Regions from separate parts of the Streptomyces sp. NPDC058373 genome, predicted to be linked through region 1. Evidence: riboswitches for the same ligand, from Rfam matches in the RefSeq annotation. Region 1 holds a riboswitch; the other holds the start of a gene.
What was found. Region 1 has a riboswitch for glycine ahead of gcvP (aminomethyl-transferring glycine dehydrogenase). Riboswitches for the same ligand answer to the same signal wherever they lie in the genome.
Positions count from the first base shown of each region.

Region 2: linked by a shared signal. The riboswitch ahead of gcvT (glycine cleavage system aminomethyltransferase GcvT) and the one ahead of gcvP (aminomethyl-transferring glycine dehydrogenase) in region 1 are both predicted to bind glycine.

Region 1 covers NZ_JBHXJE010000002.1:246,243-250,649, reverse strand. The annotation lists gene ACFWMZ_RS02605 (MerR family transcriptional regulator) at 1-153, shown strand, start outside; gene ACFWMZ_RS02600 (DNA polymerase IV) at 212-1,606, shown strand; gene ACFWMZ_RS02595 (PRC-barrel domain-containing protein) at 1,825-2,196, opposite strand; glycine riboswitch at 2,312-2,409, shown strand; gene gcvP (aminomethyl-transferring glycine dehydrogenase) at 2,586-4,407, shown strand, end outside.
Region 2 covers NZ_JBHXJE010000021.1:80,221-84,627, forward strand. The annotation lists gene glyA (serine hydroxymethyltransferase) at 1-679, opposite strand, end outside; gene gcvH (glycine cleavage system protein GcvH) at 699-1,076, opposite strand; gene gcvT (glycine cleavage system aminomethyltransferase GcvT) at 1,210-2,322, opposite strand; glycine riboswitch at 2,480-2,587, opposite strand; gene ACFWMZ_RS15065 (AAA family ATPase) at 3,010-3,744, shown strand; gene ACFWMZ_RS15070 (enhanced serine sensitivity protein SseB) at 3,870-4,407, shown strand, end outside.

The DNA of each region.
Region 1 (4,407 bases):
CAGGGCATCTTCGGCATCGCCGTCGGCGTGGTCTGGCGGGACGTGGAGAGCGCCCTCTCCCAGCTCCACGGCGAACGCGTGGACACGGGGGAGACGGTGGTCCGCCACCACCCCGCCGACGAGCTGGCCAGGCGGCGCAACCGGGCGGTCTGACCGGCGCCCGCGGATCGCCCACTCCCCACTGTCGGTGGCGTAGGGCAGCATCAAAGACGTGAGATCCGCGCCCACGATCCTCCATCTCGACATGGATGCCTTCTACGCCTCGGCGGAGCAGGCCGCAAAGCCGAGCCTGCGCGGCAAGGCGGTGGTGGTCGGCGGGCTCGGACCGCGCGGCGTGGTGGCCACCGCCTCGTACGAGGCACGGCGGTTCGGGGTGCACTCGGCGATGCCCACCGCCCAGGCGCGCCGCCTCGCCCCGCACGCGGCCTACCTCACCCCCCGCTTCACGCTCTACCGCGACGTCAGCAACCAGGTCATGGCGCTGCTGCGGGAACTCTCCCCGCTGGTGGAGCCGCTCAGCCTCGACGAGGCCTTCGTCGACCTGGAGGCGGGCGGGACCGCCTTCGACACGGCCTCGGCGCGGGAAGTGGGGGAGCGGCTGCGGGCGGACATCAGGAAGGTCACCGGGCTGAGCGGTTCGGTCGGGCTCGCGGTGTCGAAGATGCTCGCCAAGATCGGCTCGGAGCGGGCCAAGCCCGACGGCCTGGTCCTCATCGACCCGGGCACCGAGCGGGAGCTGCTGGCACCGCTGCCGGTGCGGGTCCTGCCGGGCGTCGGCCCGGCCACCGGCGACCACCTGCGCCGCGCGGGCATCACCACCGTCGCCGAGATCGCCGAGGCGGGCCAGGACGAACTGGTCCGGCTGGTCGGCAAGGCGCACGGCACCGGGCTGTACGCCATGGCCCTCGCCCAGGACGAGCGGCCGGTCGTCTCGGAGCGGGAGGGCAAGTCCGTCTCCGTCGAGGACACCTACGACCTGGACATCCACGACCGGGTCCGGGTGCGGGGCGAGGTCGCGCGCCTCGCGGAGCGGTGCACCCGGCGGCTGCGCGAGGCGGGCCGCTCAGGGCGCACGGTGGTCCTCAAGGTCCGCCGGTACGACTTCTCGACGCTGACCCGCTCGGAGACCCTGCGCGGCCCCACCGACGACCCCGCCGTCGTCCGGGAGGCGGCCGCGCGGCTCCTGGAGGGCGTCGACACCACCGGTGGGGTCCGGCTCCTCGGCGTCGGCGTGAGCGGCCTCGCCGATTACACGCAGGAGGACCTGTTCGCCCAGGCGGCGGGGGAGCGGGCCGCCGCCGAGGCAGCCGCCGGGATCGCCGGGAAGGACGCGGCCGACGCGGAGGGGCCCGCGGCCGACACCGTGGACCCCGTGGCTCCGCCCGCGCCCGAGGAGCGGCGCTGGCCCGCCGGCCACGACGTCGTCCACGTCGTCCACGGCCACGGCTGGGTCCAGGGCAGCGGCGTCGGGCGGGTGACGGTCCGCTTCGAGACCCCCACCTCGCCCCCCGGCCGGGTCCGCACCTTCCGCACCGACGACCCGGAGCTGAGCCTCGCGCCGCCGCTGCCGCTGGTGGAGGGGCCTGGCGGGGCCGACGAGGGATGAGCCCGCCCCTTCGGCACCCCGAGGCGGCCGAAGCCAGGCGTCTGCGCGCGGGAGCGGGCCGGTTCTGCCGACGGTGGGGTGGCCTCAGGCGCCGGCCGGGTTGGGGAGTGGCTGGGGTGGGGTGGCCTCAAGCGGCGGCCGGGTCGGGGGAGCGGTCGGGGTGGCGTGGCGTCAAGCGGCGGCCTCGCTGTCGTGTGCGGCTGAGTGAGCCCGGTCGTTCAGCTCTCCTCCGTGCCGGCGATCCGGCCGAAGTCGCGGTCCGGGAGTGGTTCCGGGGCGGCGATGTCGAGGCCGTAGTGGTGGTAGAGCTGGAGCTCCTGCTCGGGGGAGAGGTGGCGGCCCACGCCGAAGTCGGGGGCGTCGCGGATGAGGGCGCGTTCGAAGGGGATGCGCAGGGCTCCGTCGACCAACTCGCTCGGTTCCAGCGGGACGAAGGCGTCGCGGCTGAAGAGGCCGGTGCGGACGGCCGCCCACTCGGGGACGCCGGTCGCGTCGTCCAGGTAGACCTCGTCGACCGTGCCCACCTTGGTGCCGTGGCGGTCGAAGGCCTTGCGTCCGATGAGGCTGCGGGGATCGATATCGCTCTGCACGGAACCCTCCCAGGGCATGGCAGCACATCCGTCCCTCCTACGAAAGGGCACATCCCGCCCGTCGGCCACTCGACGGCCCGGGCGCGGCCCCCGCTGGTAGGCTGGCCATGGCTGTCGACCCCGTGCGGGAGAGTCCTCCGGCGATCACCGCGGAGGCGCCGAAGGAGCAAATCCTCCCCGGAATCTCTCAGGCCCCCGTACCGCACGGACGAGGTCACTCTGGAAAGCAGGGCGGGTGGCGGACGGTCCGTGCGCACCCCGGCCTCACCGACGGTGAAAGCCGGTGCCCGCACCGGTGAAGCTCTCAGGTCCGGATGACAGAGGGGGAGGCCGTACGGGCACCCGCGCGGGTGCCCCTCGCAGGTCGCGTCGACCAGGAGGCCTCCGCAATGACCGCCAACCGCACCCCGCTCTCCCGCCTTGAACAGGGCGTCCCGTTCGAGCAGCGGCACATCGGGCCCGACGCCGGTGACCGCGCCAAGATGCTCGCCCAGGTGGGCTACGGCTCGCTGGACGAGCTCACCGCCGCCGCCGTCCCGGACGTGATCAAGAGCGCCGAGGCGCTGGATCTGCCCGACGGCCGCTCCGAGGCGGAGGTCCTCGCGGAGCTGCGCAGCCTCGCCGACCGCAACCAGGTCGTGGACTCCATGATCGGCCTCGGTTACTACGGCACCTTCACCCCGCCGGTCATCCTGCGGAACGTCATGGAGAACCCCGCCTGGTACACGGCGTACACGCCCTACCAGCCGGAGATCTCGCAGGGCCGGCTGGAGGCGCTGCTGAACTTCCAGACCACCGTCGCCGACCTGACCGGGCTGCCCACCTCGGGCGCCTCGCTGCTCGACGAGGGCACCGCCGCCGCCGAGGCGATGGCGCTCTCGCGCCGCGTCGGCAAGGTCAAGGAGGGCGTCTTCCTCATCGACGCCGACGCCTTCCCGCAGACCGTCGCCGTGATCGAGACGCGTGCCGAGCCGACCGGCGTCGAGGTGGTCGTCGCCGACCTCAGCGAGGGCATCCCCGCCGAGGTGGCCGAGCGCGGCGTCTTCGGCGTCCTCCTGCAGTACCCCGGCGCCTCCGGCGCCGTCCGCGACCTCAAGCCGGTGATCGACGCCGCGCACGAGCTGGGCGCCGTCGTCACCGTCGCCGCCGACCTGCTCGCCCTCTCCCTGCTCACCCCGCCCGGGCAGCTCGGCGCGGACATCGCCGTCGGCACCACCCAGCGCTTCGGCGTCCCGATGGGCTTCGGCGGCCCGCACGCCGGATACATGGCGGTCCGCGAGAAGTTCGCCCGCAGCCTGCCCGGCCGCCTGGTCGGCGTCTCCGTCGACGCCGACGGCGACCGCGCGTACCGCCTCGCCCTCCAGACCCGCGAGCAGCACATCCGCCGGGAGAAGGCCACCAGCAACATCTGCACCGCGCAGGTGCTGCTCGCCGTGATGGCCGGCATGTACGCCGTCTACCACGGGCCCGAGGGCCTGCGCGCCATCGCCGGGCGCACCCACCGGTTCGCCGCGCTGCTCGCTGCCGGACTGCGCCAGGGAGGTGTCGAGGTCCCCGGGGAGTCCTTCTTCGACACCGTGACCGCGCGGGTGCCCGGCCGGGCCGCCGAGGTCACCTCCGCCGCCCGCGAGCGGGGCATCAACCTCCGCCTGGTCGACGCCGACCACGTCTCCGTCGCCTGCGACGAGACCACCACCCGCGCCCGCCTCGCCGCCGTCTGGGAGTCCTTCGGGGTCAGCGCCGACGTCGAGGAGCTGGACGGGGCGGCCCCGGACGCCCTGCCCGGGGCGCTGCTCCGCGAGGACGCGTACCTGACCCACCCGGTCTTCCACCAGTACCGCTCCGAGACGGCCATGCTCCGCTACCTGCGGCGGCTGGCCGACCGGGACTACGCGCTGGACCGCGGCATGATCCCGCTCGGCTCGTGCACCATGAAGCTGAACGCCACCACCGAGATGGAGCCGGTCACCTGGCCGGAGTTCGGCGCGCTGCACCCGTTCGCCCCGGCCGACCAGGCGCAGGGCTACCTCACGCTCATCCGCGAGCTGGAGGAGCGCCTCGCCGAGGTCACCGGCTACGACCGGGTCTCCCTCCAGCCCAACGCCGGTTCGCAGGGTGAGCTGGCCGGGCTCCTCGCCGTCCGCGGCTACCACCGGGCCAACGGCGACCTGGACCGCACCGTCTGCCTGATCCCCTCCTCGGCCCACGGCA
Region 2 (4,407 bases), on a different contig from region 1:
CGACGTGCGCGTGCGGCACCGGCGAGGGGTGCAGCCCGGCCGCGACCAGCCCGGCGAAGTGCGCCATGTCGACCATCAGGTACGCGCCGACCTCGTCCGCGATCCGCCGGAAGGCGGCGAAGTCCAGCTGACGCGGGTAGGCCGACCAGCCGGCCACGATCAGCTTCGGGCGGGACTCCTTGGCGAGCCGCTCGACCTCGGCCATGTCGACCTGGCCGCTCTCGGCGTCGACGTGGTACGCGACGACGTTGTAGAGCTTGCCGGAGAAGTTGATCTTCATGCCGTGGGTCAGGTGACCGCCGTGGGCCAGGTCCAGGCCCATGATCGTGTCGCCCGGCTTCAGCAGCGCGAACATCGCGGCGGCGTTGGCCTGCGCACCGGAGTGCGGCTGGACGTTGGCCGCCTCGGCGCCGAACAGCTCCTTGATGCGGTCGATCGCGATCCGCTCGATCACGTCGACGTGCTCACAGCCGCCGTAGTAGCGGCGGCCCGGGTAGCCCTCGGCGTACTTGTTGGTGAGGACGGAGCCCTGTGCCTCCATGACGGCGACCGGAGCGAAGTTCTCCGAGGCGATCATCTCGAGGGTGGACTGCTGACGGAGCAGCTCGGCGTCGACGGCGGCGGCGACGTCGGGGTCGAGCTCGTGGAGGGGGGTGTTCAGAAGCGACTTCGAAGACATCACAGTCCCTGGGGTGGTCTCAGTTGCCGGAGAACTCGGTGTACGCGTCGGCCGAGAGCAGATCGTCCGGCTCCTCGCTGACGCGCACCTTGAACAGCCAGCCGCCCTCGAAGGGGGCGGTGTTCACCAGCGACGGGTCGTTCACGACGTCCTCGTTGATCTCGGTGACCTCACCGGAGACGGGGGAGTACAGGTCGCTGACCGACTTGGTCGACTCCAGCTCGCCGCAGGTCTCGCCCGCGGTGACCGTTTCGCCGACCTCCGGGAGCTGGGCGTAGACGACGTCACCGAGCGCGCCTGCCGCGTACTCGGTGATGCCGATCGTCGACACGCCGTCCTCGGCGGCCGACAGCCACTCGTGCTCCTTGCTGTAGCGCAGCTGCTGGGGGTTGCTCATGGGGTGAATTCTCCTGTACGCGGGGGTGTGCTGGTGAACGGAAGGTCTCGCGATCCGGGACGGACCGGGTGCGTCGCGTCACGTTGCGGGTCCGGCGCGAGGCCGGGGCCCGCCGGGGACGCGGGGAGGCGCGCTACTTCTGGCGCTTGTAGAAGGGGAGTGCCACGACCTCGTACGGCTCGTGGCTGCCCCGGATGTCGACGCCGACGCCGGGCGTGCCGGGCGCGGCGTGGGCCGCGTCGACGTACGCCATGGCGATCGGCTTGCCGAGGGTGGGGGAGGGGGCGCCGGAGGTGACCTCGCCGATCACCTGGCCGTCCGCGACCACCGGGTAGCCCGCGCGCGGCACGCGGCGGCCCTCGGCGACCAGGCCCACCAGGGTGCGCGGCGCCCGCTCGGCCGCCTTCTCCAGCGCGGCTCGGCCGACGAAGTCGCCGTCCTTCTCGAACTTCACCACCCGGCCGAGCCCGGCGTCGAACGGCGTGAGCGCCGTCGTCAGCTCGTGCCCGTAGAGCGGCATGCCCGCCTCCAGCCGCAGCGTGTCGCGGCAGGAGAGCCCGCACGGCACCAGCCCGGCTTCGGCCCCGGCGGCGGTCAGCGCCTCCCAGAGGGCCACCGCGTCGGCGGGCGCCACGAAGAGCTCGAAGCCGTCCTCGCCGGTGTAGCCGGTGCGCGCGATCAGCGCCTCCGCACCGGCCACGGTGCCGGGCAGCCCCGCGTAGTACTTGAGGCCGTCCAGGTCGGCGTCGGTGACCGAGGCGAGGATGGCGGGGGAGGCCGGGCCCTGCACGGCGATCAGCGCGTACGCGCCGCGGTCGTCGCGGACCTCGACGTCGAACCCGGCGGCCCGCTCGGTCAGCGTGTCCAGCACCACCTGGGCGTTGCCCGCGTTGGCGACGACCATGAACTCGGGGGCCTCGACGGGGCCGCGCCGGTAGACGATCAGGTCGTCGAGGATGCCGCCGTCCTCGCGGCAGATCATCGTGTAGCGGGCGCGGCCGGGGCCGATCGTGGCGATGTTGCCCACCAAGGCGTACGCGAGGAAGCGGGTGGCGTCCGGGCCCACGACGGTGATCTCACCCATGTGGGAGAGGTCGAACAGCCCGGCGCGGGTCCGCACCGCCTGGTGCTCGTCGCGCTCACTGCCGTACCGCAGCGGCATGTCCCAGCCGGCGAAGTCGGTCATCGTGGCACCGAGCGCACGGTGCGTGGCGTCGAGTGCGGTCGTACGGGGGGTCTGGCTCATCCGGGCGCTCCCAGGGCATGACGGCGAGGGGAATCGATCCTCCCCATCTGTCATCGAAACCTGAGAGGTTCGCCGCGGCCACCCGGGCACGGGGCCGGAGCGGACATGACTTGCACCTTGGGTGGGACCGCCGGGGCGGCCCGCTTTTCAGATGTGCCTCGCCCGCGCGGTACGGGGCCTGAGAGATTCAAGGGAGGGACTTGCTCCTTCGGCGTCCCGGCCACGCCCCCAGGGGCCTCGACCAGAACTCTCCCGCGCGGATTCAAGCGGCCGGTATGCAGTTCGCCGCCCATCATTGCACGCACCCCCGCCCCACAGAACCCCTGCCCACCGCTGTCCTCGGCGCCCTCGGGCGCGTGCGGCCCGGAGACACCCCACGAAGCCCAGCCGATCCCCGGCCAACTCCAGCCCGGCCGGCGGTTGAGGCCATCGGGGACGGACGTGACCACGGCCCGGCAGCCGGCCGACTCCCGGCGGCCCCGGCACGCGAGGCCGATCAGGGCACCGCCCGGACGGCGGCTTCCGGCCAAGCCCGCCCCACCCCCGCCGAAGGTGGAACCAAGCCGCACCCGCCCGGCGTGACCAGCCACAGGACCCGCCGGGAGGCAACCGCCACGCCCCCCGACAGGACCGGTAATCGGCTTGTGCCGCATTACCTTCTCTTTACACTCGGGGGAGATGACACACGTGACCGCACGGGGGGAGCCGACCACGGTGCAGAGCAGCAGCGGCCCACCGATGACCGCTCAGGCCGAGACCGCCGCAGAGACCCGCGGAGGGCCCGCCCAGGCGCCGGGCGAAACCCTGTCGGCCCTGCCCGCACAGCCGGGCACCCGCCAGGCCCCGGCCACCGTCCGCGACCTGCGGGCCTCGGACACCCGCCCCGGCCCCGACACCCTCACTTTCGACCAGGGCGACCTGGTCGTGATCTCGGGCCTGCCCGGCAGCGGCAAGTCCACCCTGATCCGCCGCACCGTCCGCGCCGCCCGCGCCGACTCGCAGGACACCCGCGAGCAGTGGGAGGCCCGCCTCCCCGCCGCCCTGCCCTACGCCCTGTACCGCCCCCTCGCCCGCCTCGCCCACTACGCCGCCCTGCGCCGCCTGCTCCGCTCCGGCCGCAGCGTCGTCGTCCACGACTGCGGCACCCAGAGCTGGGTCCGCCACTGGCTCGCCCGGGAGGCCCGCCGCCGGGGCCGCACCCTGCACCTGCTCCTCCTCGACGTCGACCCGGACACCGCCCTCGACGGCCAGCGGGCCCGGGGCAGGGGTGTCAGCCGGTACGCCTTCCTGCGCCACCGCCGCGCCGTCGCCCGCCTCCGCACCGCCCTCGACGCGGGCACCCCGCCGCCCGGCTGCGGCGCCGCCACCCTGCTCGACCGCGCCGCCGCCGACCGGCTGCGTAGTCTCGTTTTCCGCGCCTGAGCCAACTCCCGCCCGCCACGGGCCGGGTGCCGGTCCGGGCTCCCGGTCGCCCCGGACCCCGCGCGGGTCCCGTCGCGGGTAGGGTCGGGGCGCAGACGAGGTATGTGTGATCAGGCGGTGAGCAGATGAGCATCCCGGCCCAGGCCCCCCACGGGCTCTACGGCGGATGGCCAGGCAACGAACTGGAGGAGGCCCTGGCGGCCTCCCTCGGCGCCGAGGCGGCGGGTGGACGGCTGGTGGAGGTCCTCGGCCGCAGCAGCGTCTGGGTCCCGCTGCCCAACGGCGGCGGCCCCGACAGCGGCTCCCTTGACCTGCCGACCCTGGACATCGACGGCGGCGCGTACGTCCCGGTGTTCAGCTCCGAGCAGCAGTTCCGCAGTTGCGTCGGCGGCCACCTGGCCTTCGCCGTCGCCCCCGCCACCGAGTTCGCCCGCGGCCTGCCCCCGCAGCTGGGCATCGCCGTCAACCCGGGCGGCACCGTCGGCGTACCGCTGCCGCCGCCCGCCGTGGCCGAACTCTGCCGCACCGGCCGCTCCCCGCTCGACGGGCCCGCCACCGGCGGCCGGGTGCGCACCTACGAGCCCGACTGGCAGGAGGACCCGGTGGACTTCCTCGGCGTCGCCGCCGGGGAGTTCGAGGAGGCGGGCGTGGTCGCCTCCGCCC